Regions from separate parts of the Streptomyces sp. NPDC096324 genome, predicted to be linked through region 1. Evidence: riboswitches for the same ligand, from Rfam matches in the RefSeq annotation. Region 1 holds a riboswitch; each other region holds the start of a gene.
The links. A riboswitch is a leader RNA that binds a small molecule or an ion and turns the genes downstream of it on or off. The one in region 1 is predicted to bind thiamine pyrophosphate.
Positions count from the first base shown of each region.

Region 2: linked by a shared signal. The riboswitch ahead of thiO (glycine oxidase ThiO) and the one ahead of thiC (phosphomethylpyrimidine synthase ThiC) in region 1 are both predicted to bind thiamine pyrophosphate.
Region 3: linked by a shared signal. The riboswitch ahead of ACIQ7M_RS36645 (thiamine ABC transporter substrate binding subunit) and the one ahead of thiC (phosphomethylpyrimidine synthase ThiC) in region 1 are both predicted to bind thiamine pyrophosphate.

Region 1 is NZ_JBIWFK010000013.1:173,843-181,541, forward strand. Features, by position in the region: gene ACIQ7M_RS31795 (VWA domain-containing protein) at 1-372, opposite strand, end outside; gene ACIQ7M_RS31800 (LysR family transcriptional regulator) at 369-1,313, opposite strand; gene ACIQ7M_RS31805 (DUF1801 domain-containing protein) at 1,522-1,884, shown strand; gene ACIQ7M_RS31810 (VOC family protein) at 1,881-2,276, shown strand; gene thiC (phosphomethylpyrimidine synthase ThiC) at 2,334-4,154, opposite strand; TPP riboswitch at 4,147-4,303, opposite strand; gene ACIQ7M_RS31820 (YibE/F family protein) at 4,375-5,916, shown strand; gene ACIQ7M_RS31825 (SsgA family sporulation/cell division regulator) at 6,000-6,437, opposite strand; gene ACIQ7M_RS31830 (IclR family transcriptional regulator) at 6,539-7,297, opposite strand.
Region 2 is NZ_JBIWFK010000004.1:441,879-449,577, forward strand. Features, by position in the region: gene ACIQ7M_RS12700 (hypothetical protein) at 1-150, opposite strand, end outside; gene metF (methylenetetrahydrofolate reductase [NAD(P)H]) at 207-1,130, opposite strand; gene thiE (thiamine phosphate synthase) at 1,280-1,939, opposite strand; gene ACIQ7M_RS12715 (Rv2175c family DNA-binding protein) at 2,029-2,400, opposite strand; gene ACIQ7M_RS12720 (NAD(P)/FAD-dependent oxidoreductase) at 2,466-3,698, opposite strand; gene ACIQ7M_RS12725 (hypothetical protein) at 3,727-4,119, opposite strand; TPP riboswitch at 4,172-4,284, shown strand; gene thiO (glycine oxidase ThiO) at 4,282-5,448, shown strand; gene thiS (sulfur carrier protein ThiS) at 5,445-5,645, shown strand; gene ACIQ7M_RS12740 (thiazole synthase) at 5,649-6,443, shown strand; gene pknB (Stk1 family PASTA domain-containing Ser/Thr kinase) at 6,700-7,699, shown strand, end outside.
Region 3 is NZ_JBIWFK010000020.1:2,043-9,741, forward strand. Features, by position in the region: gene ACIQ7M_RS36610 (hypothetical protein) at 1-20, shown strand, start outside; gene ACIQ7M_RS36615 (hypothetical protein) at 200-502, opposite strand; gene ACIQ7M_RS36620 (GntR family transcriptional regulator) at 499-1,230, opposite strand; gene ACIQ7M_RS36625 (hypothetical protein) at 1,238-1,462, opposite strand; gene ACIQ7M_RS36630 (hypothetical protein) at 2,004-2,282, opposite strand; gene ACIQ7M_RS36635 (GntR family transcriptional regulator) at 2,361-3,116, shown strand; gene rlmN (23S rRNA (adenine(2503)-C(2))-methyltransferase RlmN) at 3,341-4,447, shown strand; TPP riboswitch at 4,528-4,633, shown strand; gene ACIQ7M_RS36645 (thiamine ABC transporter substrate binding subunit) at 4,710-5,807, shown strand; gene ACIQ7M_RS36650 (ABC transporter permease) at 5,783-7,534, shown strand; gene ACIQ7M_RS36655 (ABC transporter ATP-binding protein) at 7,535-7,699, shown strand, end outside.

The DNA.
Region 1 (7,699 bases):
CTCGCCGGTTCCGGCGTCGAGCAGCCTCAGCTTCAGTCCCGACAGCTCGCCGAAGGTGCCTCCGTCCGCCGAGGCACCCAGGACCACCCGCTGGATCTCCGGCTCCAGGGCGCGCAGATCCACCTCGACGGTGTCCGTCGTCCCGTCGCCCTCCCGCCGCTTGCCCGCGTGGCGCACGGCGCCGGAGGCATGCCGGGGCTGGTTGTAGAAGACGAAGTCACCGTCGTCGCGGACCTTCCCGTCCGCGCGCAGCAGCAGGGCCGAGGCATCGGCGTCGGGCGCGCCGGGGCCTCCCGTCCAGCCGAGTACGACCCGCACCGCCTGCGCGGCAACGGGAAGGTTGGCACCCTTGCTCATCGATGTCGGTGTCATGCGCCCAGTCTCCCTGGAGAAGCCGTCGGTGGATCCGACCGATGGGCCCGCGCGTGGGAGGAACCGGCCGCGTCCAAGGCGGCCCGGACGAACTCACGCAGGCGTTCGGTGGTGTTGCTCTCCCTCCACACCAGTCCCCGCTCGATCGGCCGGGCGTCGTGAAGGGGTACGTAGGCGATGTCGGGCCGGGGGTAGTACTGCCGCGAGTGCTCTCCGACCGGAAGGACGCCCCGGCCCATCGCGACCAGGGTCAGCATCTCGGAGAACGAACCGCCGACCGGGCCCTTCGGGACGGGTCTGCCCGATGGGGTGTGGTCCGGTGTGCGGTCCCGCTTGAACCCCGCCGAGGTCACCGCGGGGTACTGCACCACGGGGTGTTCCGCGAGCACCTCCAGGGACAGCCGCTCCTCACCGGCCAGCGGATGACCGGCCGCGACCGCCAGGACCCTTTCCTCCCGCAGCAGGGCGGGTCCGCGGGCCATTCCGTCGAAGGGGAACGAGGCGAGCAGCACGTCGACCGAACCGTCCACGAGACTCGCACGGGAGTTGGAGAGCTGGACCTCCCGCACGTCGACCCGGCAGTCCGGGTGACGCTCACCGAACAGGGCGACCGCTCTGAGAAGCGCGGGCGCCGTCCACTCACCGAGGAAGGCGACCCGCAGCTCTCCGGTGATGCCCCGGCTCGCGTCGGCGGCCCTGCGCAGCGCGGCTTCGATCCCGGCGACCAGGGGCGTCAGGTCGTCCGCGAGCTGTCGGCCGATCGGGGTGAGCCGGACCGAACGGCTGGTGCGTTCGAACAGCAGGCCGCCGACTTTGCGCTCCAGCGTCTTGATCACCTGGCTGACCCGCCCGGTGGTGATCAGTAGCCGCTCGGCGGTCCGGCCGAAGTGCAGTTCCTCGGCCAGCGTCAGAAAGGTCTCGATCTCCAGGCGCTCCAGCATGAACCCCCCAGCGTTAAATCCAGCTCAACGGTCGTGCAGCGATCATGCCTTGATGGCGTCCGTCCCACGGCGGATCGTAGAAGGCGTCCACCCGGCCGGGGGAGGAAGCCGGACAGTCCCCGGCACTCCGCGGGCACGGCGCCTCCGTGCCCGGCTCCGCCCACCGCGTCCGCCACCCCCATCACACCCTTTCCGAAGCGGGGACCCCATGACTTCCGCGGACATCACCGCCCATCTGAACGGGCTCGACGGCCCACTGCGCGACATCGGCGAGAGGGCCAGGCACGTCATCGACTCGGTCCTCCCCGACGGCTCCGGCGCGATGTGGCACGGCCATCCCGCCTGGAGCCTCGGGGACAGGCCGGGCCGGACCCCGGTCTGCCTGCTGAAAGCCCACACGTCCTACGTCACCTTCGGCCTGTGGCGCGGCCAGGACGTGGCCGACCCATCGGGCCGGCTGGTCGCCGGCGCCCGCCGGATGGCCTCGGTGAAGCTCGGCCGAGCCGACGAGATCGACCCCGACCTGTTCAGCGCGTGGCTTCGCCACGCCGTCGCCCTGGAGACGACATGACCACCCTGCGCGTGAAGGCCTTCGACCATCTGGTCCTCAAGGTGGAGGACGTCGAACGGTCCCTGGACTTCTACACCGGACTTCTCGGCCTGGAACCCGTACGCGTCGCCGAATGGCGTCTCGGGCAGGCCCCGTTCCCGTCGGTGAGGGTCACCGCGGAAACCATCATCGACCTGATCGCCCATGCCCCTGAGGGGTCCAACGTCGACCACATCTGTCTCACCGTGGAACCGCTGGACTGGGACCGGGTCATCGCGTCGGGATCCTTCACCGTGCTCGAAGGGCCCGTGGAACGCTTCGGCGCGCGCGGCACCGCGACCTCGGTCTATGTCCGGGACCCGGACGCCAACACCGTCGAACTGCGCTGGTACCCGCAGGACGTCACACCGTGACCGGGCCGGGGACCGCGGTCCGGGTGTGCTCCCCGGACCGCGCCCCCGCGGGATGGCTCAGTCGGCCAGCGGCAGGTACACGCGGTTGCCGGCCTCCGCGAACTCCCGGGACTTCTGGAGCATGCCCTCGGAGATCTCCGCGGCGGAGGCGCCGTCGGCCGCTTCACCGCCGAATCGCTCGTTGATGTCCTGGCTGATCTTCATCGAGCAGAACTTCGGCCCGCACATGGAGCAGAAGTGGGCCGTCTTGGCGGGCTCGGCCGGCAGAGTCTGGTCGTGGAACTCCCGCGCCGTGTCCGGATCGAGAGCCAGGTTGAACTGGTCCTCCCACCGGAACTCGAAGCGGGCGTCGGAGAGCGCGTCATCCCATTCCTGCGCACCTGGGTGCCCCTTGGCGAGGTCGGCTGCGTGGGCGGCGATCTTGTAGGTGATGACGCCGGTCTTGACGTCGTCACGATCGGGCAGGCCCAAGTGCTCCTTGGGCGTGACATAGCAGAGCATGGCCGTGCCCCACCAGGCGATCATCGCGGCACCGATGCCGGAAGTGATGTGGTCGTACGCCGGCGCGACGTCCGTCGTCAGCGGGCCGAGGGTATAGAACGGAGCTTCATCACAGATCTCCTGCTGAAGGTCGATGTTCTCCTTGATCTTGTGCATCGGGACATGTCCCGGGCCTTCGATCATCGTCTGTACCTGAAAACGCTTCGCGACCGCGTTGAGTTCCCCGAGCGTCCTCAACTCGGCGAATTGCGCGGCGTCGTTGGCGTCCGCGATGGAACCCGGCCGCAGCCCGTCGCCGAGCGAGTAGGTGACGTCGTACGCGGCGAGGATCTCGCAGAGTTCCTCGAAGTTCTCGTACAGGAACGATTCCTTGTGGTGCGCGAGGCACCAGGCGGCCATGATCGAGCCGCCGCGCGAGACGATGCCGGTCTTGCGGTTCGCGGTGAGCGGTACGTACGCCAGGCGCACGCCCGCGTGGACCGTCATGTAGTCCACGCCCTGCTCGGCCTGTTCGACGACGGTGTCCTTGTAGATCTCCCAGGTCAGCTCCTCCGCACGACCGTCGACCTTTTCCAGCGCCTGGTAGAGCGGCACGGTGCCGATGGGTACGGGGGAGTTGCGCAGCACCCATTCACGGGTGGTGTGGATGTTGCGACCGGTGGACAGGTCCATGACCGTGTCAGCACCCCAGCGGGTCGCCCAGGTCATCTTCTCCACCTCCTCCTCGATGGAGGAAGTCACCGCGGAATTGCCGATGTTGGCGTTGACCTTCACCAGGAACCGTTTGCCGATGATCATCGGCTCGATCTCCGGATGGTTGACGTTCACGGGCAGCACCGCTCGGCCCGCGGCGATCTCCTCCCGTACGACCTCGGGATCGACGTTCTCGCGGAGCGCCACGAACTCCATCTCGGGCGTGATCTCCCCGCGTCGCGCGTAGGCGAGTTGGGTGACCGCCTGGCCGGGCCGCCCACGGCGTGGCTGTCGCGGCCGGCCGGGGAAGACCGCGTCGAGGTTGCGCAGTCCTCCGCGCGGGGACGTGTGCTTGATCCCGTCGTCCTCGGGGCGGACGGGGCGGCCCGCGTACTCGTCGGTGTCTCCGCGCGCGATGATCCAGTTCTCACGCAGCGGCGCCAGCCCCCTGCGCACATCGGTGTCGACGGTCGGATCGGTGTACGGGCCGGACGTGTCGTACAGCGTCACGGACTGCCCGTTGGTGAGGTGCACCTGGCGGACCGGCACCCGCAGATCGGGGCGTGTGCCCCCGACGTACGCCTTGTGCCAGCCGATGGACTGCCTGTCCTGGCCGTCCGGAGACAGCGGGGAAGCCCCGTCCGTCCGCCCGGAGGCAGGCATGCGTACATCCTTGTCGGTCATCTGACCTACTCCCTACGCCGGCATTACCCGGTAACAGGTTCAGCGGTCGACGCAGCGGCTTCCGATCGCCGATGTTTCATGTGAAACATCGCGAAGACGGAGGTCAGCGTCCTCTCAGCCCGGTGCTCCGAGCTCCCGCGTGTGCAAAGGTGCCTCCACGCTAGCGCCATATTTGGCGCGGTGAACAGAGGGCCCTTGACGTTCTTGCGATGATCGGGCGGTGACGACGACCCGGCAGCACTCGTTCCCCCCGTCCGAGCCACCACGCCGTCCCGGCTCCGACGGCGGCCGCGGACATGGCTCCGGCACCGGCCCCGAGCACCGGCATGAGCAGGGGCACGGACATGGGCACGGACATGGGCACGGACATGGGCACGGACCGGACGGTGATCATCACGGTTCGGGCGACGGGCACGAGCCGGGTTCCCGCCGCGGGCACAGCGAACCTGCGGGTGCCGGGCACGGGCATTCCCACAGCCACGGTCCCGCGGCGCCGGTCTCCAAGCATCTGCGCAAGGTCATCGCCGCGGTACTGATCCCCTTCGCGGCGGCGGTCGTGGCGGGTCTCGTGCTCCTGTGGCCCGGCGGCGCACCGGCCCACGAGCGCACCGGTGTCGGCTTCGACCGGCAGACCCAGCAGGCGACGGTCACGAAGATCGACCAAGTGGACTGCAAGTCCGTGAACGCCTCCTCGGGGACCTCGGTGGGCGACACCTCCGCGACCGGGGGTTCCTCGGCTCGGAGCGGGTCCTCGAGGGAATGCAAGAAAGCGACCGTCCGGATCGACACCGGAAAGGACAAGGGCCGCACGTTCACCGAGATCGTCCAGCCGGACCAGTCACGGCAGTTGCACCAGAGCGAGAAGGTCGTCGTCGCGTACGAGCCGTCCGCTCCCAAGGACCTCCAGTACTCGGTCACGGACGCGAACCGGAAGCTGCCGCTGACGCTGCTCGCCGTGATCTTCGCGGTGGTCGTCGTGGTGATCGGCAGGATGCGCGGCATCATGGCGCTGGTCGCCCTGGCCATCAGCTTCGTGATCCTGAACTTCTTCATCCTGCCCGCGATCCTGCAGGGCTCGAACCCGCTGCTCGTGGCCGTTGTCGGGTCCAGCGCGATCATGCTGATCGCGCTCTACATGTGTCACGGTCTGTCGGCCCGGACGTCCGTGGCGGTGGTCGGCACCCTGCTCTCGCTGGTGCTGATCGGTTTCCTCGGCTCGTTCTTCATCGACTGGGCCGTACTGACCGGCAACACCGACGACAGCACCGGCCTGATCCACGGCCTGTACCCGTCCATCGACATGAGCGGTCTGCTGCTGGCCGGCGTCATCATCGGTTCGCTCGGCGTCCTGGACGACGTGACGGTGACACAGACGTCCGCCGTCTGGGAACTGCACGAGGCGAACCCCACGATGGGCCGGCGCGCCCTGTACCGGGCGGGTATCCGTATCGGCCGGGACCACATCGCGTCGGTCGTCAACACGCTCGTCCTGGCCTACGCGGGCGCCGCGCTGCCGCTGCTCCTGCTCTTCTCGATCGCGCAGAGCAGCGTGGACACCGTCGCCAACAGCGAGCTGGTCGCCGAGGAGATCGTGCGGACGCTCGTCGGATCGATCGGTCTGGTCGCCGCGGTGCCGGTGACGACCGCGCTGGCCGCCCTGGTGGTCGCCGCGGACCGTGAGGACGGCGCGCCCGTCCCCGCCCAGTCCACGGCCGACAGGACCCCGGCGCGGAGCGGCAAGGGACGTCGCCGCAAGCACTGACGCGTGCCCAGTAAGCGCTGAAACCATCCTGCACCGGCGGCCCTTGTGAGGAAGCGTTCCTCCGCTTCGGGCCGACCGGGGCGTCAGCCCGCGCTCTGCTCCTCCGAGAGGATGCGGTCGAGCACCGCGTCGAGGGATGTGTCGAATCCTTCGAGAGAGCGTTCCTGCCCGAGCGGCACGAGCCGGTCCGTCCGGTCGAGGAACGCGACGAGCGGCGCGGTCCCGGACCGGAACAGCGCGTGATCACCGCCGACCTGAAGCCGGATCAGCACCTCTCCCAGGGCCTCCTGGTCGGCCGGAGCGATGTGCACATCGCCGTCACCACAGGGCCTGCCCACCCCGTCGATGAGCAGTTCCCGCCCGAACGCCCAGGTCACCGGCGCGTCGCCGGGCAAGTGGAAGGTCAACCGCACCGCGTACGGATCACAGGTCTCGTATCGCAGTTCGACAGGAATGCGGAAGGACAGCTCCTCGGACACGAGGAAGCTCATCATGACCTCTGCCTGCACCGACTCGCGCATCGCCTACCCCGTCGTTTGCTGTCGACTGGCCAGCAGTCGTCCCACCTGACACTGCTGGAAATATTGCTCAACGTGCATGCCTAATTACAAGGAGTGAGTTTTCAGATACTGATAGAGATGGCGAGTGTTCCTAGTAGGCGGCCCACCTCGCTCTGGAGCCTCCGTGCCGTGGGGATCAGCCGGTCGCCCTGGTGGGACGGGAGGGAGAAGGCGACGACCGCGGCCGAACTGCCCACCGTGACCGGGATCGCGGCGCAGACCGTGCCCAGCGCGTACTCCTGCCGCTCGATCACCGGTTCCATCCGGCCCGTCCGTTCCAGCCGGCGCAGCAGACGGTCCTCGTCACGCACCGTGTACGGGGTGAGCGCCCGCACCGGGTAGCGGTCGAGATGGTCGCGCCGGGACTTGTCGTCCAACTGGGCCAGCAGGCACTGGCCGACCGCGTGGGCGTGCCCGGTCTCGCGGAAGTCGGCCCACTCCTCGACGGCGGGGTTCGCCGGGGTGTCCGCGACGCACATGACCTCGATCTCACCCTCGCGGTAGACCGCGTAGTACACAGGTGCGCCGATCGCGTCGCGCCAGTGCTCGAGGGTGTCCCGCACCGTGCTGCGACGTTTCTGCCGGGCTCCGCTGCTGCCGAGCCGCTCGGCGGCCTCGCCGAGGAAGAACAGCCCCCTGTCGCGCCGCAGATAGCCCTCGTGGACCAGGGTGCGCAGCAGGTGGTAGGCGGTCGGCAACGCCAGTCCCGCCTCCCGGGCGAGCTGTTTGGCGGGGGCGCCCTGCTCACGGGAGGCGACGGCCTCCAGCAGACGCATGGCGCGCTGGACCGAGCCGATCAACGTGGTGGTGTGCGAGTCCAGGGGAGCGGCTTCCGGCTCCGCCGACCGAGTGCGCGCCCGCCGGGCGGGTTCCCCGGTCGCCGGGGCCCGGCCCTCGGCCCGCTTCCTGGGCGGGGTGTGCGAGGGGGTCGGCTCCCCCGGCGAGGTACGCGGCTGGACCGGCGGAACGCGTGCCGCCGCGGGCGTACCCGGTCGCCGGAAGGGTGGAGCGACGGATGGTACGGGTGCGATGTCAACCGTGGCCAAGGAGCACTCCGAAGAGCGAGGAGGACCGCCCGTGCGGGGAGTCACGGGAGGGGGCTGTGCGCTGCCCGCGGGGTCGGCCCCGCGTCGAGTTCCGGACTCTAACGGCCCGTCACCGCTCAGACAGGGCCTCACCGGAAAACTTCCCCCGGCCGAGGGAACCTTGGGTTCCCTTTCCCC
Region 2 (7,699 bases), on a different contig from region 1:
CGAGTGCATCAGGACGCCGAGGACCACACCGAGGAAGCCGACGAAGGCGAGCAGGCGGAAGCGCAGTCGCGCCTTGTACTGCAGCAGCACCTCGCCGAGCAGCCACAGCGCGACAATGCCGAATGCCAGATAGAGGACCGTCAAGCCCATGTACGCCCCTCTCCCAGTGGCCGCTACGCAGTGTGTCGTACGCGGGTGCGACCGGTCTAGGCCTGCTGCGGGTGATGCAGGCCCAGATTCTCGTAGATTTCCAGCGTCGCGGTGGAGTTGTTGAGCGTGATGAAGTGCAGCCCGGGGACACCCTCGGTCAGCAGCCTCGCACAGAACTCCGTCGCGAACTCGATCCCAATGGAGCGTACAGCCGCCGGATCGTCTTTGACTGTGAGGATCCGCTCTTTCAGGACGTCCGGGAACGAAGCATTCGAGAGTTTGGGCAGCCGTTCCAACATCTTCACACTTGTCACGGGCATGACTTCCGGGATGACCGGCGTCGCGCAGCCCGCCGCGTCGACGCGGTCACGCAGGCGGAGGTAGGACTCCGGCTGGAAGAACATCTGGGTGATCGCGTAGTCGGCGCCGGCGCGGCACTTGTCGACGAAGTGGGAGACGTCCAGATCCCACTCCGCGGACCGGGGGTGCATCTCCGGGAAGGCGGCGACCCCGACGCAGAAGTCCCCGGATTCCTTGATGAGGCGCACCAGTTCGGCCGCGTAGGTCAGACCCTGGGGGTGGGGGACCCACTCGCCCATGGGGTCCCCGGGCGGGTCGCCGCGCACGGCGAGCATGTTGCGGATGCCCGCGTCCGCGTACTGCCCGATGATGTTGCGCAGCTCCGCGATCGAGTGATTGACCGCGGTGAGGTGCGCGACCGGGGTGAGGGTCGTGTCGAGGACGATCTGCTCGGTCTCCTTGACCGTGCCGGCCCGCGTGGAGCCGCCGGCTCCGTAGGTCACGGAGACGAAGTCCGGGGCCACGGCCTCGACCCGCCGCAGGGCGTTCCACAGGTTCCGCTCGCCCTTGGGGGTCTTCGGCGCCGAGAACTCGAAGGAAAAGGTCTGTTTGCCGGTCGCGAGCATGTCGCGCACGGTGCGTGCGCGATCAGTCCTGGTGGAAGCAGATCCGAGGGCCATACCCGCAGGTTAGCCAGAGGGCGTCGGTGACCCAACCGAACCGCTGACATTTGTCCGATCTGTCGATTTCTTGTCCACCCCTCGGACAGCGGCCCCGCCGGACCCCCGGCGGCGGCCGCCGCCGGGAAAACCTCCGCGGCCGCCGGGCCTCAGACCTCCCGCAGCCGCTTCGCGAACTCGGCCGCCGCCGCGCCCGGGTCGTCCGCCTCGGTGATCGCCCGTACGACGACGACACGGCGGGCACCGGCTTCGAGCACCTCGTCGAGCCGGCCGAGGTCGATGCCGCCGATCGCGAACCAGGGACGGTCGGTGCCGAGGGCCGCCGTGTGGCGGACCAGGCCGAGTCCGGGTGCGTGGCGGCCGGGCTTGGTGGGGGTGGGCCAGCAGGGGCCGGTGCAGAAGTAGTCGACGCCCTCCTGGACGGCGGCGGCAGCGGCTTCGGCCTCGGAGTGCGTGGAACGGCCGACGATCACCTCGTCGCCGAGGATCGCGCGAGCCGCGGGAACCGGGAGGTCGCCCTGGCCGAGGTGCAGGACGTCGGCGCGGGCCGCGTGCGCCACGTCCGCCCGGTCGTTGACCGCGAGGAGCTTTCCGTGCCGGGCGCAGGCGTCCGCGAAGACCTTGAGGTGCTCCAGCTCCTCCCCCGCCTCCATGCCCTTGTCGCGGAGCTGCACGATGTCCACGCCGCCCGCCAGGACCGCGTCGAGGAATTCGGCGAGGTCGCCCTGGCGTCCACGGGCGTCGGTGCACAGATAGACACGGGCGTCGGCGAGGCGGCCCCGTGCGGTCGTGGCGGCGTTCTCGGGCATGCGGGGTCCCCCGTTGTCGGTGCGCGGGGAGCGCGGCGGCCGGGAGGGTCCCGCCGCCGTGCTCCCCGTGCCGGACGGTCTCGATCAGGTCAGACGGCGAGCGCCTGGGCGCGACGCTTCACCTCCGTGCCGCGATTCTCGCTCAGTGCCTGCGCGGGGGTGCCGGGCAGGGTCGGGTCGGGGGTGAAGAGCCATTCGAGGGCCTCTTCGTCGGAGAAACCGTCGTCCCTCAGAAGCGTCAAGGTGCCGGCCAGGCCCTTGACCACCTTCTGTTCGTCCACGTCGATGAAGTCGGCGGGGACGTGCAGCGCGCGGTTCTCACCACGGCGTACGGCGATGAGCTGGCCCTCCTTGACCAGCTGCCGGACGCGTGTCACCTCGACATCGAGTTGCTCGGCGATGTCGGGGAGGGTGAGCCAGGCGGGGACGAGAGCATCGGTCTTTGCGTCAATCTCGGTCACGGGACAAGCCTGCCATCCCGGACCGACAGCCGGAAGCCGAGGGCGTCCGACCCGGGGTGACGGGATCAGGCCGTGGCGCCCTTCAGCGGCCTCGACGGGTTCGCGAGCAGCACCGGATCCATCGCGGCGCCCGCCTCGATCAGCCGGCGGCCCTGGGCGAGGTCCCTCGGGCGGCCCACCGCCAGGAGGGCGACGAGCCGTGTCCCGCGGAGCCAGCACACCGACCAGGAGGCGCCCGCGGGGTCGCCGCGCCACACCAGGGTGTCGGCGGGCGTGTGGTGGCCGACGTACTGCACGAAACGGCCGAACTGCTCGGACCAGAAGTACGGCACGGGGTCGTAGGCGGCGGGCGTCTCGCCGACGATGTTCAGGGCGACCGTGCGCGGGCCCTGGAGGGCGTTGTCCCAATGGTGGACGAGGAGGCGTTCCTCGTAGCGGCCGGACGGGAAGGAGGCGCAGTCGCCGACCGCGTAGACGTCCGGCAGCGAGGTGCGCAGATGGTCGTCGGCGACGATCTCGCGGTGGGCGCCGAGTTCGATGCCGGAGCCGGCGATCCAGGCGGTGGCGGGCCGCGCGCCGATCCCGACCACGACGGCGTCCGCGGGCACCCGGGAGCCGTCGTCCAGGATCACCGCGCCGCTTTCGACACGCTCCACGCGCGCGCCGGTGCGCAGCGAGGCCCCGCTGTCCGCGTACCAGGCGGTCATCGGGGCGGCCACCTCGGGCGGCAGCGCCCCGGCGAGCGGCCGGTCGGCGGCTTCGACGACGGTGACCGCGCAGCCCGCCTCGCGCGCCGCCGTGGCGAACTCGGCGCCGATCCAGCCCGCTCCGACCACCACGATGTCGTGCTGCCGGGTGAGTACGGGACGCAGCCGGTCGGCGTCGTCCAGGGTGCGCAGCAGATGCACGCCGGGAACGCCTTCGGCGCCGGGGAGCCGGATCGGTTCCGCGCCGGTGGCGACGACCAGGACGTCGTACGGGACGGATCCCGCGTCCGTGTCCAGTTCGTGGTCGCCGGGGCGCACGCCGAGCGCCTCGCTGCCCAGCCGGAGATCGATGTCCAGGGCCTCGAAGTCGATGTCGAAGGCGGAGCCCTCGGCCTTGCCGAGCAGGACGGCCTTGGACAGCGGCGGCCGGTCGTAGGGCTGGTGCGGCTCCGCGCCGATCAGCGTGACGGTGCCCGTGAAGCCCTGTTCGCGCAGGGCGACCGCGGTCTGCACCCCGGCCATGCCCGCGCCCACCACGACGACCCGCCGTGCCGTGGGCCTCTGCGACTGTGCCTGCGTCTGATCGCTCACCTGATCACCATAGACACGTGACGATGCGTCAGTCAGCGGACGTGCTCGGTGACCTGTTGCACACGGCTTGCACACGGTCGGTCGCGGGCGGTTCCTCCACCACGCTCGTCCCGGCGCCCGGCTGCGACTCCCACGTCCAGGTCTCCTCCAGCCGCACCCGGCCGTCGGGGAGTTCCACGACGAGGGACACGCAGTGGCCCGACGCGGTGGTCCCGTCCCGCTTGAGCTGCACGTACCGGAAGTCGAGGCGGTCGCCCTCGCGGGTGCCGACGAGATGTCCGCGGACGACGTCGCCGCCGGTGTAGTCGGCCCAGACCACGCCGTCCTCCTCGTGGTAGGTGAACCGGGTGCGGGTGCCCACCTGGCCCGGGGCCTGGTCGGCGACGGGGGCGAGCACGAGGCCGTCGAGCGGTCGCGCCATGGGCGGAGGCTCCCTTACTGAGACGGACGGGGGCGGGCTAGGGTGGCCAACGTAAAGCACTCGCGGGAGCCCGGACGCACCGGGCTGAGAGGGAGGCTGGGCGGCCTCCGACCGTACGAACCTGATCCGGGTCATGCCGGCGAAGGGAGGGGCTGGACGCCCATGCCGTCTGCACGTTCGTCGGACGTCCTCGTCGTCGGGGGCGGGATCATCGGTCTGGTGACGGCCTGGCGGGCCGCGCAGCGCGGGTTCACGACCGCGCTCGTGGACCCCGAGCCGGGCGGCGGCGCCGCACAGGTCGCGGCCGGGATGCTGGCCGCCGTCACCGAACTGCACTTCGGCGAGGAGACCCTGCTGGGCCTCAACCTCGCCTCCGCGCGCCGTTATCCGGACTTCGCCGCCGAGCTCACCGAGGCGTCCGGACAGGACCTCGGCTACCGCCGCAGCGGCACGCTGGCCGTCGCGCTGGACGCCGACGACCGCGCCCATCTGCGGGAGCTGCACGCGCTCCAGGTCTGCTCGGGGCTGGAGTCGGAGTGGCTGAGCGGCCGTGAGTGCCGCCGTCTGGAACCGATGCTCGCGCCCGGCGTGCGCGGGGGTCTGCGGGTGGACGGCGACCACCAGATCGACCCGCGGCGCCTCGCCGCCGCCCTGGTCACCGCGTGCGAGCGGGCCGGAGTGACCGTCCACCGGACCTGGGCGGAGCGTCTGAGCGTCGTACGGGAGCGGGCGACCGGTGTCGTCACCGCGGACGGCACCGGCCTCACCGCGGACCGGGTGGTGCTGGCCGGGGGCAGCCTCAGCGGGCGCCTGGCGGGCGTCCCCGAGGACGCCGTGCCGCCGGTGCGCCCGGTCAAGGGGCAGGTGCTGCGGCTGACCGTGCCGCGGCGGTACGCGCCCTTCCTGAACCGCACCGTGCGGGCCGTGGTGCGCGGCAGCCACGTCTACCTGGTGCCGCGCGAGAACGGCGAGCTCGTGGTGGGCGCGACCAGCGAGGAGCTGGGCTGGGACACCACCGTGACGGCGGGCGGCGTGTACGAACTGCTGCGCGACGCCCACGAACTGGTCCCCGGGATCACCGAGCTGCCGCTCACCGAGACCCGCGCGGGGCTGCGGCCCGGCTCGCCCGACAACGCTCCGCTGCTCGGCCCGAGCGCCCTGGACGGGCTGCTGCTGGCCACCGGGCACCACCGCAACGGTGTGCTCCTGACGCCCGTGACCGGTGACGTGATGGCCCACGTGCTGACCACCGGCGACCTCCCCGCCGAAGCCCGCCCCTTCACCCCCCTGCGCTTCGGCGCCACGGCCCGCACGGAGCTGCCGGTATGAACATCGTCGTCAACGGGGAGCGGCGGCTGATCGACGCCGGGACCGCTCTCGACGCGCTCGTCGCGACCCTCACCGCCTCGTCGTCCGGGGTGGCCGCCGCCCTGAACGAGACCGTCGTCCCGCGCACGCAGTGGCCGTCCACCGCGCTCGCCGAGGGTGACCGCGTCGAAGTCCTCACCGCCGTCCAAGGAGGCTGACCCATGGCAGACGATCCCTTCGTCCTCGGCGGTACGGTCCACGGGTCCCGGCTGATCATGGGGACGGGCGGCGCGCCCAGTCTCGACGTGCTGGAGCGCGCCCTGGTGGCGTCCGGAACGGAGCTGACGACGGTCGCGATGCGGCGCGTGGACGCGTCCGTGCACGGCTCGGTCCTGTCGGTGCTGGCGCGGCTGAACATCCGCGTCCTGCCGAACACGGCCGGCTGCTACACCGCGGGCGAGGCCGTGCTGACGGCCCGTCTGGCGCGCGAGGCGCTGGGCACCGATCTGGTCAAGCTGGAGGTCATCGCCGACGAGCGCACCCTGCTGCCCGATCCGATCGAACTGCTCGACGCGGCGGAGACACTGGTCGACGACGGCTTCACCGTGCTGCCGTACACGAACGACGACCCGGTGCTGGCGCGGAAGCTGGAGGACGTCGGCTGTGCGGCGATCATGCCGCTCGGCTCGCCCATCGGCTCCGGGCTCGGGATCCGCAACCCGCACAACTTCGAGCTGATCGTCGAGCACGCGCGCGTGCCGGTGATCCTGGACGCGGGAGCGGGCACGGCGTCGGACGCGGCGCTCGCGATGGAGCTGGGGTGCGCCGGGGTGATGCTGGCCTCGGCGGTGACACGGGCGCAGGAGCCCGTGCTGATGGCGGAGGCCATGCGGCACGCGGTGGAGGCGGGCCGTCTGGCGCGGCGGGCGGGGCGCATCCCGCGGCGGCACTTCGCGACGGCGTCCTCTCCCGTGGAGGGCATGGCGGTGCTGGACCCGGAGCGCCCGGCGTTCTGAGCCCCGGCGCCCCGCAGCGGCTTCGTCCGGCATCGGTTTCCACCCGGCGGCGGTTCCGTCCGGCGTCGGTTTCCGGCCGCGCGCGCGGTGCGGGTTGTCGTGTTGCGTCCTTGTGGTGACAGACGGGGCATGATCGGACATCCGTGCGACGAACAGACCTTCGCATGCCCGGTGTGCGTCACAGCTCGGATGCAGTCGGGCGCCCGAATCGCCCGAACGGGGCGCCGTGACAGTGGTGGCTCGTAGACTCACCTGCGTGGATACGACCCTTCAGGACCCGCTTGTCGGACACGTGCTCGACGGCCGCTATCGCGTCGACGCGCGGATCGCGGTCGGCGGGATGGCCACGGTCTACAGGGCCTTGGACACCCGCCTCGACCGCGTGCTCGCGCTCAAGGTGATGCACCCGACGCTGGCCGCCGACGCCTCGTTCGTCGAGCGGTTCATCCGCGAGGCCAAGTCGGTGGCCCGGCTGGCGCACCCGAACGTGGTGCAGGTCTTCGACCAGGGGGCGGACGGGTCGTACGTCTATCTGGCCATGGAGTACATCGCCGGGTGCACCCTGCGCGACGTGCTGCGCGAGCGCGGCGCCCTGCAGCCGCGGGCCGCGCTCGACATCCTGGAGCCGATGCTCGCCGCGCTCGGCGCGGCCCACCGCGCCGGGTTCGTGCACCGCGACATGAAGCCGGAGAACGTCCTCATAGGGGACGACGGCCGGGTCAAGGTCGCGGACTTCGGGCTCGTCCGCGCCGTGGACACGGTGACGAGCACGACGGGCACGGTCCTCGGCACGGTCTCGTACCTCGCCCCCGAGCAGATCGAGCACGGCACCGCCGACACCCGGGTCGACGTCTACGCCTGCGGTGTCGTCCTCTACGAAATGCTCACCGGCGCCAAGCCGCACAGCGCGGACTCCGCCGCCCAGGTGCTCTACCAGCACCTCCACGAGGACGTACCGCCCCCGTCGGCCGTCGTGCCGGGCCTCGCGTACCCGCTCGACGAGCTGGTCACCGCGGCCACGGCCCGCAATCCCGAGCTCCGCCCGGCCGACGCGGTGGCCCTGCTCGGACAGGTCCTCGAAGCGCGCGCCGGCCTCACCGCCGACCAGCTCGACGCGGTCCCGCCGGGCGCCCTGTCCGTGGGCCACGACAACGCCGACGACCGTACGAGCGTGATCCCGCGCTCGCTGTCCGTCCCCCGTCTGTTGCCCGTGAACGACGACGACTCCCTCGACCGGACCAGCCGGTTCGAACAGA
Region 3 (7,699 bases), on a different contig from region 1:
GCACCCTCCGTCGTGGCTGACTTTCGTCGGCTGAGGTTCAGACAGCCGCAGGAAGGGGTTCGTCACCTCGTCGGTGTGCGATGTGTTCTGGAACGGCCGACCAGCGCGAGGGGGAGGGGAGCCTGGTCGATCTTAGGGCTCCCCTCTTCGTGCAGAAGGAATGAGCGTCAGCTACAGGCTCCGTTGTGCGAACGCTTCTTCAGATGCTGGTCCGTTCGTTCACCGTCAGCAGGTGGCCGCGGCTGATTGCGACGCGGAGGACGTCTCGTAGGGCTCCGGTCAGTTCCTTGGCCAGTCGGCGCTTTTCCTCCGGGTCCGCGTCCTGGTCGTCGAGTGTTTCGGAGGCTCGCTCCAGCAGCTCTTCGGCCGTGCCGAGTTGGACCGATTCGATGTTGTCCGCCAGGCGGGACATGAAGCCGTCCCGGTCGTCGGTGCTCAAGTAGCAGGGGTTCCCGCCGGGGCCCGACCACGGGAGGAGCCGCAGTTCGCCTTGTGCCGTCATCCTTGCGTCTGCCTCTCGTCGATCACGTGGTGGGTGGTGAAGACCGCGTCGATGCGGTCACCCGGGAAGACCAGCAGCGCGGCCTCGACAACACGTCCAGTGGAGTCGGTCGCGGTGCGCGTGATGGCGAGGACTGGCACGGTGGAGCCGATCCGAAGGGCCGATGCTTCGTCTGGTGTCGCTGGACGGGTGCATACCGTCTCCCGGACGGCGGTCGGCGCAGGACCAAGAACGGCGAATCTCTTGATCTCTTCTCCGTATGCGGATTCGTCGTCGAGTGCGCCGGCCGGCGCCAGGTCGCGCGGGATGTAGATGCGGGCCAGTCCGTGCGGTGACGCTTCTTCGAAGCTGAGGCACGAGACCTCGGCGACGGGACTGCCCATGGGCACATCGAGCAGGGCCATGAGATGGCCGTGCGCTTGGACCGTGGTGGTGCGAACGGTGACGCGCAGGGCCGCTTCGGCGGCGGTCCACGGGTCCAGGGTTCCCCAGCCGCCGACGTACGTGATCTTGCGAAAGGGGCGGCGGACGAAGTTGCCCTTGCCGTGGATCTTCTCGACGAGGCCTTCCCCTTGTAGTGCGGCGAGGGCGCTGCGCAGAGTCAGCGTGCTGACCTTGTACCGGTCGGCCAAGTCGGTTTCGGACGGGAGACGTTCACCGGGCTGGACGCGGCCGGTCGCGATCTGGCGGCGGAGGTCGTCGGCGATGTCGTGATGGCGAGAAGGCACGGACCGGTCACCGCCTTCTCAGTGATCGCACGGCGAGGAGCCGGCTGCGCGCGTGGATGGTCAGCAGTTCGCCCGACTCGAAGACCAGTTGCTTCGCCCCTTGGGGGAGTTGAAAGAGGTCTCTCACCCGGCAGGCACGGCCGCCGAGTTGGATGACGTCGCCGCGCTGCACGGTGGCCGCGGTGACCTCGATGCTGCCGACCAGTGCGCCGCCGGGAGCCCATGGGTTCATCGCTCCACCTCCGAGGGAGGGGTTCGGTCGGCTGTCGGGTGGCATGGGCAGTCGCACGCTTCGTAGATCACAGGAAGGCCGGCCGGTGCCGAGGCCGGGGAGGACTCCATGCAGGCGGGGTGCGTGCCGATGCGGCAGGCGGTCGAGCGGTAGGGAGTGGCCGGGTCGTCCGTGATGCGGAGATATCGGCGAGACGGCCTTGAGGACATCGAGGGCATCAGCGGACCCCCGCGAGGACCGACCACGCGTGGATCGGCAGGTGGGGAGCGACGACCACCGAGCGCGTCCGGACGCGCTTCTCCCAGGCCAGCAAGTACGGGCGGACGAGTGCGACGTCATCAGTCGCGGGCGAGTGACGGTGGTCCTCGTCGGTGGAGGCCCGATTCAGGATGACCGTCGTCGCGTCAGCGGACGCCGAGAAGGCGGAAGCGGTCGGCGGGTGGGCGGCCGTTAAGCCGCGGCGATGCCTGCCTTTTGCGGAGTGACGCGCCCTGGTGAGGGATGTGGCGCGGCGGATACGGTTGAGCACGCTGGTCAGCTCCTATCGCTGATGGCCCGGTCCCCCGACATCGCCCGTCGTGGGGACCGTTTTGCGTACGACCGCCCAGAGGGTGCGGCCGTTCAAGCTGGTGGCGAGGAGTCCGAACCGATCGGCCTCGGCCACCACGTCCAGGACCTCCCGCCATGACTCGGCGGAGATCCCGTCCGGCACCTCCGCTTCGACCGACGAGTGACGGCGGTGTTCCTCCACTCGCGTGGGAAGCCCGAGGGCGGACAGCCGGGCGGCGATGGCCGCCGCGCTAACTCCCGAAGCGGGCACAGGACAGCCTCCGTCACCAGCGATCACTTTCAGTGAAGCTAGTTAACTAGATTAGGGCTAGTGGACTAGATTTTCCATATGCCTGAGCAGCCGCCCTATCTCCGCATCGCCGACGAACTCCGGCGCCGGATCGCGGAGCACGTGTGGGAGCCGGGCGACCGTCTGCCCTCTCGCGCCCAGATCGGCCAGGAGTGCGGCGTGGGCGAGAACGTGGTGCGCCGGGCGCAGGAGCTGCTGATCTCCCAGGGGTTGCTGGAGGGGCGGGCCGGATCAGGTACGTATGTCGCCGAACCCCGGCAGCGGGTGCGAGTGGTCCGGTCGGCGGCGCGGGAGCGGCGAGACGGGTCGCCCTTCCGGGCCGACATGCGAGACATCGGCAGGGCGGGGGACTGGGAGAGCCGGACCGACGCCAAGGTGCCGGCGCCCGCCGACATCGCCGCGCGGCTCGGGATCGCCGAGGGCGAGCTGTGCGTCCGGACCACGTACGAGTTCCTGGCGGACGGCAAGCCGGTGCAGCTCTCGACGAGCTGGGAGCCGTACGACCTCACGGCCGGCTCTCTCGTCGTCCTCCCCGAGGGAGGGCCGCATGCCGGGGCGGGTGTTGTGAACCGGATGGCTGCCATCGGGGTCACCGTCAGTCATGCCGTGGAGCAGCCGGAGCCGCGGACGGCGACCGCCGAGGAGGCATCGCTGCTTGGCATCCAGAAGGCGGCGCTCGTCACGCACATCCGGCGGACGTACTACAGCGACGACGGACGGCCCGTCGAGACGGCGGACATCGTGGTGCCCGTCGCTTACTGCGAGATCGTCTACGAGATTCCGATCAATCGTTGATCGTCAGTCCATCGGGGGCGGTTGCGGGTGTTGATGCCCCGCGACCGCCCCTACTCTTCCCTGCCCTCGCTCGTGGTTGGTCAGGGGCCTCGCCCAAGATCGTCCCTGGGCCGTCCCTGGGCCGTGCGAGGTCGACAGAAGCTGCCAGGGACTGCCCAGGGGTGACCGCCCCCACCCCTCTCTGGCCTGGGGCCCCGCGGATGATCTGCGACACTGGAAGGGTTATGCCTGCACCCGGAGAACTCACCTTTGTCGCGCCGCGCGGAGCCAAGAAGCCGCCGCGGCACCTTGCCGATCTCACGCCTGCCGAGCGCAAAGAGGCGGTTGCCGCGATCGGTGAGAAGCCGTTTCGTGCCAAGCAGCTCTCGCAGCACTACTTCGCCCGGTACGCGCACGACCCCGCCGAGTGGACGGACATCCCGGCCGCCTCGCGCGGCAAGCTCCAGGAAGCGCTGCTTCCCGAGCTGATGACGGTCGTGCGGCACCTGTCGACCGACCAGGACACCACCCGCAAGACCCTGTGGCGGCTCTTCGACGGCACGCTCGTCGAGTCCGTCCTCATGCGCTACCCGGACCGGGTGACCATGTGCATCAGCTCGCAGGCGGGCTGCGGGATGAACTGCCCGTTCTGCGCCACCGGACAGGCCGGCCTCGACCGGAACCTGTCGACGGGCGAGATCGTGCACCAGATTGTCGACGGGATGCGGGCGCTGCGTGACGGCGAGATCCCCGGGGGTCCCGCGCGGCTGAGCAACATCGTCTTCATGGGGATGGGCGAGCCGCTCGCCAACTACAAGCGGGTGGTCGGCGCGATCCGCGCCCTCACCGACCCCGAGCCCGACGGGCTGGGGCTGTCGCAGCGCGGCATCACCGTCTCGACGGTCGGTCTGGTTCCCGCGATCAACCGGTTCGCGGACGAGGGCTTCAAATGCCGGCTCGCGATCTCCCTGCACGCCCCGGACGACGAACTGCGCGACACCCTCGTCCCCGTGAACACACGGTGGCAGGTGCGCGAGGTGCTGGACGCCGGCTGGGGATACGCGGACCGGTCCGGGCGCCGTCTGTCCATCGAGTACGCGCTGATCCGCGACATCAACGACCAGGCCTGGCGAGGCGACCGGCTCGGCCGGATGCTCAAGGGCAAGCCCGTCCACGTCAACCTCATCCCGCTGAACCCGACCCCGGGCTCGAAATGGACCGCGTCGCGGCCCGAGGACGAGAAGGCGTTCGTCGAGGCGATCGCCGCCCACGGCGTCACGGTCACCGTCCGGGACACCCGTGGTCAGGAGATCGACGGAGCGTGTGGTCAGCTCGCCGCGACCGAGCGGTAGTCTGAACCGAGTCGGTTTGTTTCGTCATCTTCGTCGTTCGATGTCGTGATGACCCGGCATCCTCACCGTCCGACATCTTCATATTCCGACAGGGGAGCGCCACAGCGCTGAGAGTGCGGGACAGACCGCAGACCCTCTGAACCTTGCCCAGGTCATTCTGGGTAGGAAGTTCGGTCATTACTCAAGCTGTTGCGCCCTGCCCGGGAACCGTCAGAGGTCCCGGGCAGGGCCGCGTCTCTTCCTGGTCACCCAGGAGGAATCAGTGATCACCAACACCAGCGGCGGCAGACGACTCGCGGTCACGGCCGTCGGGCTCGGTCTCGTCGCGCTGCCCGTGCTGTCCGCGTGCGGCTCGTCCGACGCCACCGGCTCGGGCGACTCGAAGACGATCACGCTCGTCAGCCACGACTCGTGGCTCGTGTCGAAGAGCGTCCTGGCGGACTTCGAGAAGCGGTCCGGCTACAAGGTGCGCGTCCTCAAGGACGGCGACGCCGGGCAGGCCGTGAACAAGGCCATCCTGACCAAGGACAACCCCCAGGGCGACGTCTTCTTCGGCGTCGACAACACCCTGCTCTCCCGCGCGCTCGACAACGGGCTCTTCCAGCCGTACGAGGCCAAGGGCGCGGACCAGGTCCTGCCGGAGTACCGGACCGACCAGGACAAGCACCGGGTCACGCCCATCGACACGGGCGACATCTGCGTCAACTACGACAAGGCCTGGTTCAGCGAGCACAAGCTGACGCCGCCGCGTTCCTTCGACGACCTGGCCAAGCCCGCGTACAAGAACCTCCTGGTCACCGAGAACGCCGCCACCTCCTCGCCCGGCCTCGGCTTCCTGCTCGGGTCCGCCGCGCACTACGGCGACGCGAACTGGCAGGACTACTGGAAGAAGCTCAAGGCCAACGGCGTCAAGGTCGTGGACGGCTGGGAGCAGGCCTACAACGAGGAGTTCTCGGGGTCCGCCGGCGGCAAGAAGGCCAAGGCCGACCGGCCGCTCGTCGTCTCGTACGCCTCCTCGCCGCCCGCCGAGGTCATCTACGGCGACCCGAAGCCCGCCACGGCCCCGACCGGCGTCGCGGACGGCACCTGCTTCCGGCAGGTCGAGTACGCGGGCCTGCTCAGCAACGCCAAGAACGCCAAGGGCGGCAAGGCGCTCCTGGACTTCCTGCTCACCAAGGAGTTCCAGGAGGACATGCCGCTCAACATGTTCGTCTACCCGGTCCGTGAGGGCGCGCGGGTGCCGGCCGAGTTCACCCAGTACGGTCCGCAGGCCAAGGATCCCCAGACCCTGACGCCCGCGAAGATCGCCGCCGACCGCGACCAGTGGGTCAAGTCGTGGACCTCGCTCGTACTGAAGTAGCCGCCGACGGGACGGTGAAGGCCGGCGGTCCCGAGAGGACCGCCGGACCGGCCGGGCCCGGTGGGCGGGACCGCGCCGACCGGGCTCCGCGCCGGGCCCGCGGGCAGAACGCGGCGCGGTTCGCCCTGATGGCGCTGCCCGTCGCGTTCTTCGCGGTCTTCTTCGCCTATCCCGTCGCCGCGATCGTCTCGCGCGGGCTCCACGTGGACGGCGGCTGGCAACTGGGCCGCGTCTGGGACGTCGCGACCCGCTCCGACATCCGGCACGTGCTGTGGTTCACCACCTGGCAGGCGCTCGCCTCGACGGCGCTCACGCTGCTGGTCGCGCTCCCCGGCGCGTACGTCTTCGCCCGCTTCGACTTCCGGGGCAAACAGATCCTCCGGGCCGTGGTGACGGTGCCCTTCGTGCTGCCGACCGTGGTCGTGGGCACGGCGTTCCTCGCGCTGGTCGGCCGGGGCGGACTGCTCGACGACCTGTGGGGCGTACGCCTGGACACCACCGTGTGGGCGATCCTGCTCGCGCACGTCTTCTTCAACTACGCCGTGGTCGTACGGACCGTCGGCGGGCTCTGGTCACAGCTCGACCCGCGCCAGGAGGAGGCCGCGCGCGTGCTCGGGGCCTCGCGCCTCGCCGCCTGGCGCAGGGTGACGCTGCCGGCGCTCGGGCCCGCCGTGGCCGCCGCCGCCCTCATGGTCTTCCTCTTCACCTTCACCTCGTTCGGGGTGGTGCAGATCCTCGGCGGCCCGACCTTCTCGACCCTGGAGGTCGAGATCTACCGGCAGACCTCCGAGATCTTCGACCTCACGACGGCGGCCGTGCTGACGATCGTCCAGTTCGTCGCCGTCGGCGCGATCCTCGCCGTGCACGCGGCGACCGTACGACGACGGGAGACCGCCCTGCGTCTGGTGGCCCCCGACACCACCGCGCGCCGACCCCGTGGCGGCGGACAGTGGGCGCTCCTCGCGGGCGTGCTCGTGAGCATCGCGGTGCTGCTCGTGCTGCCGCTCGCGGTCCTCGTCCAACGGTCCCTCGACGCCCCGGGACTCGGCTACTACCGGGCCCTGGCCGACGACGACGGAGGCGTCTTCCTCGTCGCCCCGATCGAGGCGGTCGGCAACTCCCTGGAGTACGCGCTCGCCGCCACCGCCATCGCCGTGCTGATCGGCGGTCTGGCCGCAGCCGCCCTCACCCGGCGCGCCGGCCGGCTGATGCGCGGCTTCGACGCCCTGCTGATGCTGCCGCTCGGCGTGTCCGCGGTGACCGTGGGCTTCGGGTTCCTGATCGCCCTGGACGAGCCGCCGCTCGACCTGCGCGCGAGCTGGATCCTGGTGCCGCTGGCACAGGCGCTGGTCGGCGTCCCCTTCGTCGTACGGACCATGCTGCCCGTGCTGCGGGCGGTGGACGGGCGGCTGCGGGAGGCCGCTGCCGTCCTCGGGGCGTCGCCGTGGCGGGTGTGGCGCGAGGTCGATCTGCCGATGGTGCGGCGGGCCCTGCTGATCGCGGCCGGCTTCGCCTTCGCCGTCTCCCTCGGGGAGTTCGGCGCGACCGTCTTCATCGCACGGCCCGACAACCCGACACTCCCGGTCGCGGTGGCCCGGCTGCTCGGGCGCGCGGGCGATCTCAACTACGGCCAGGCGATGGCCCTTTCGACGATCCTGATGGTGGTGTGCGCGGTGGCGCTGCTGCTGCTGGAACGGGTACGGACCGACCGGACCGGGGAGTTCTAGATGCTGCTGAGCCTTGAGGGCGCGACCGTACGCTTCGGCGGGCGGGCCGTGCTCGACGCCGTCGACCTCGATGTCGCCGAACACGAGATCGTCTGCGTGCTGGGGCCGAGCGGCAGCGGCAAGTCCACGCTGCTGCGGACGGTGGCCGGACTCCAGCCGCTGGAC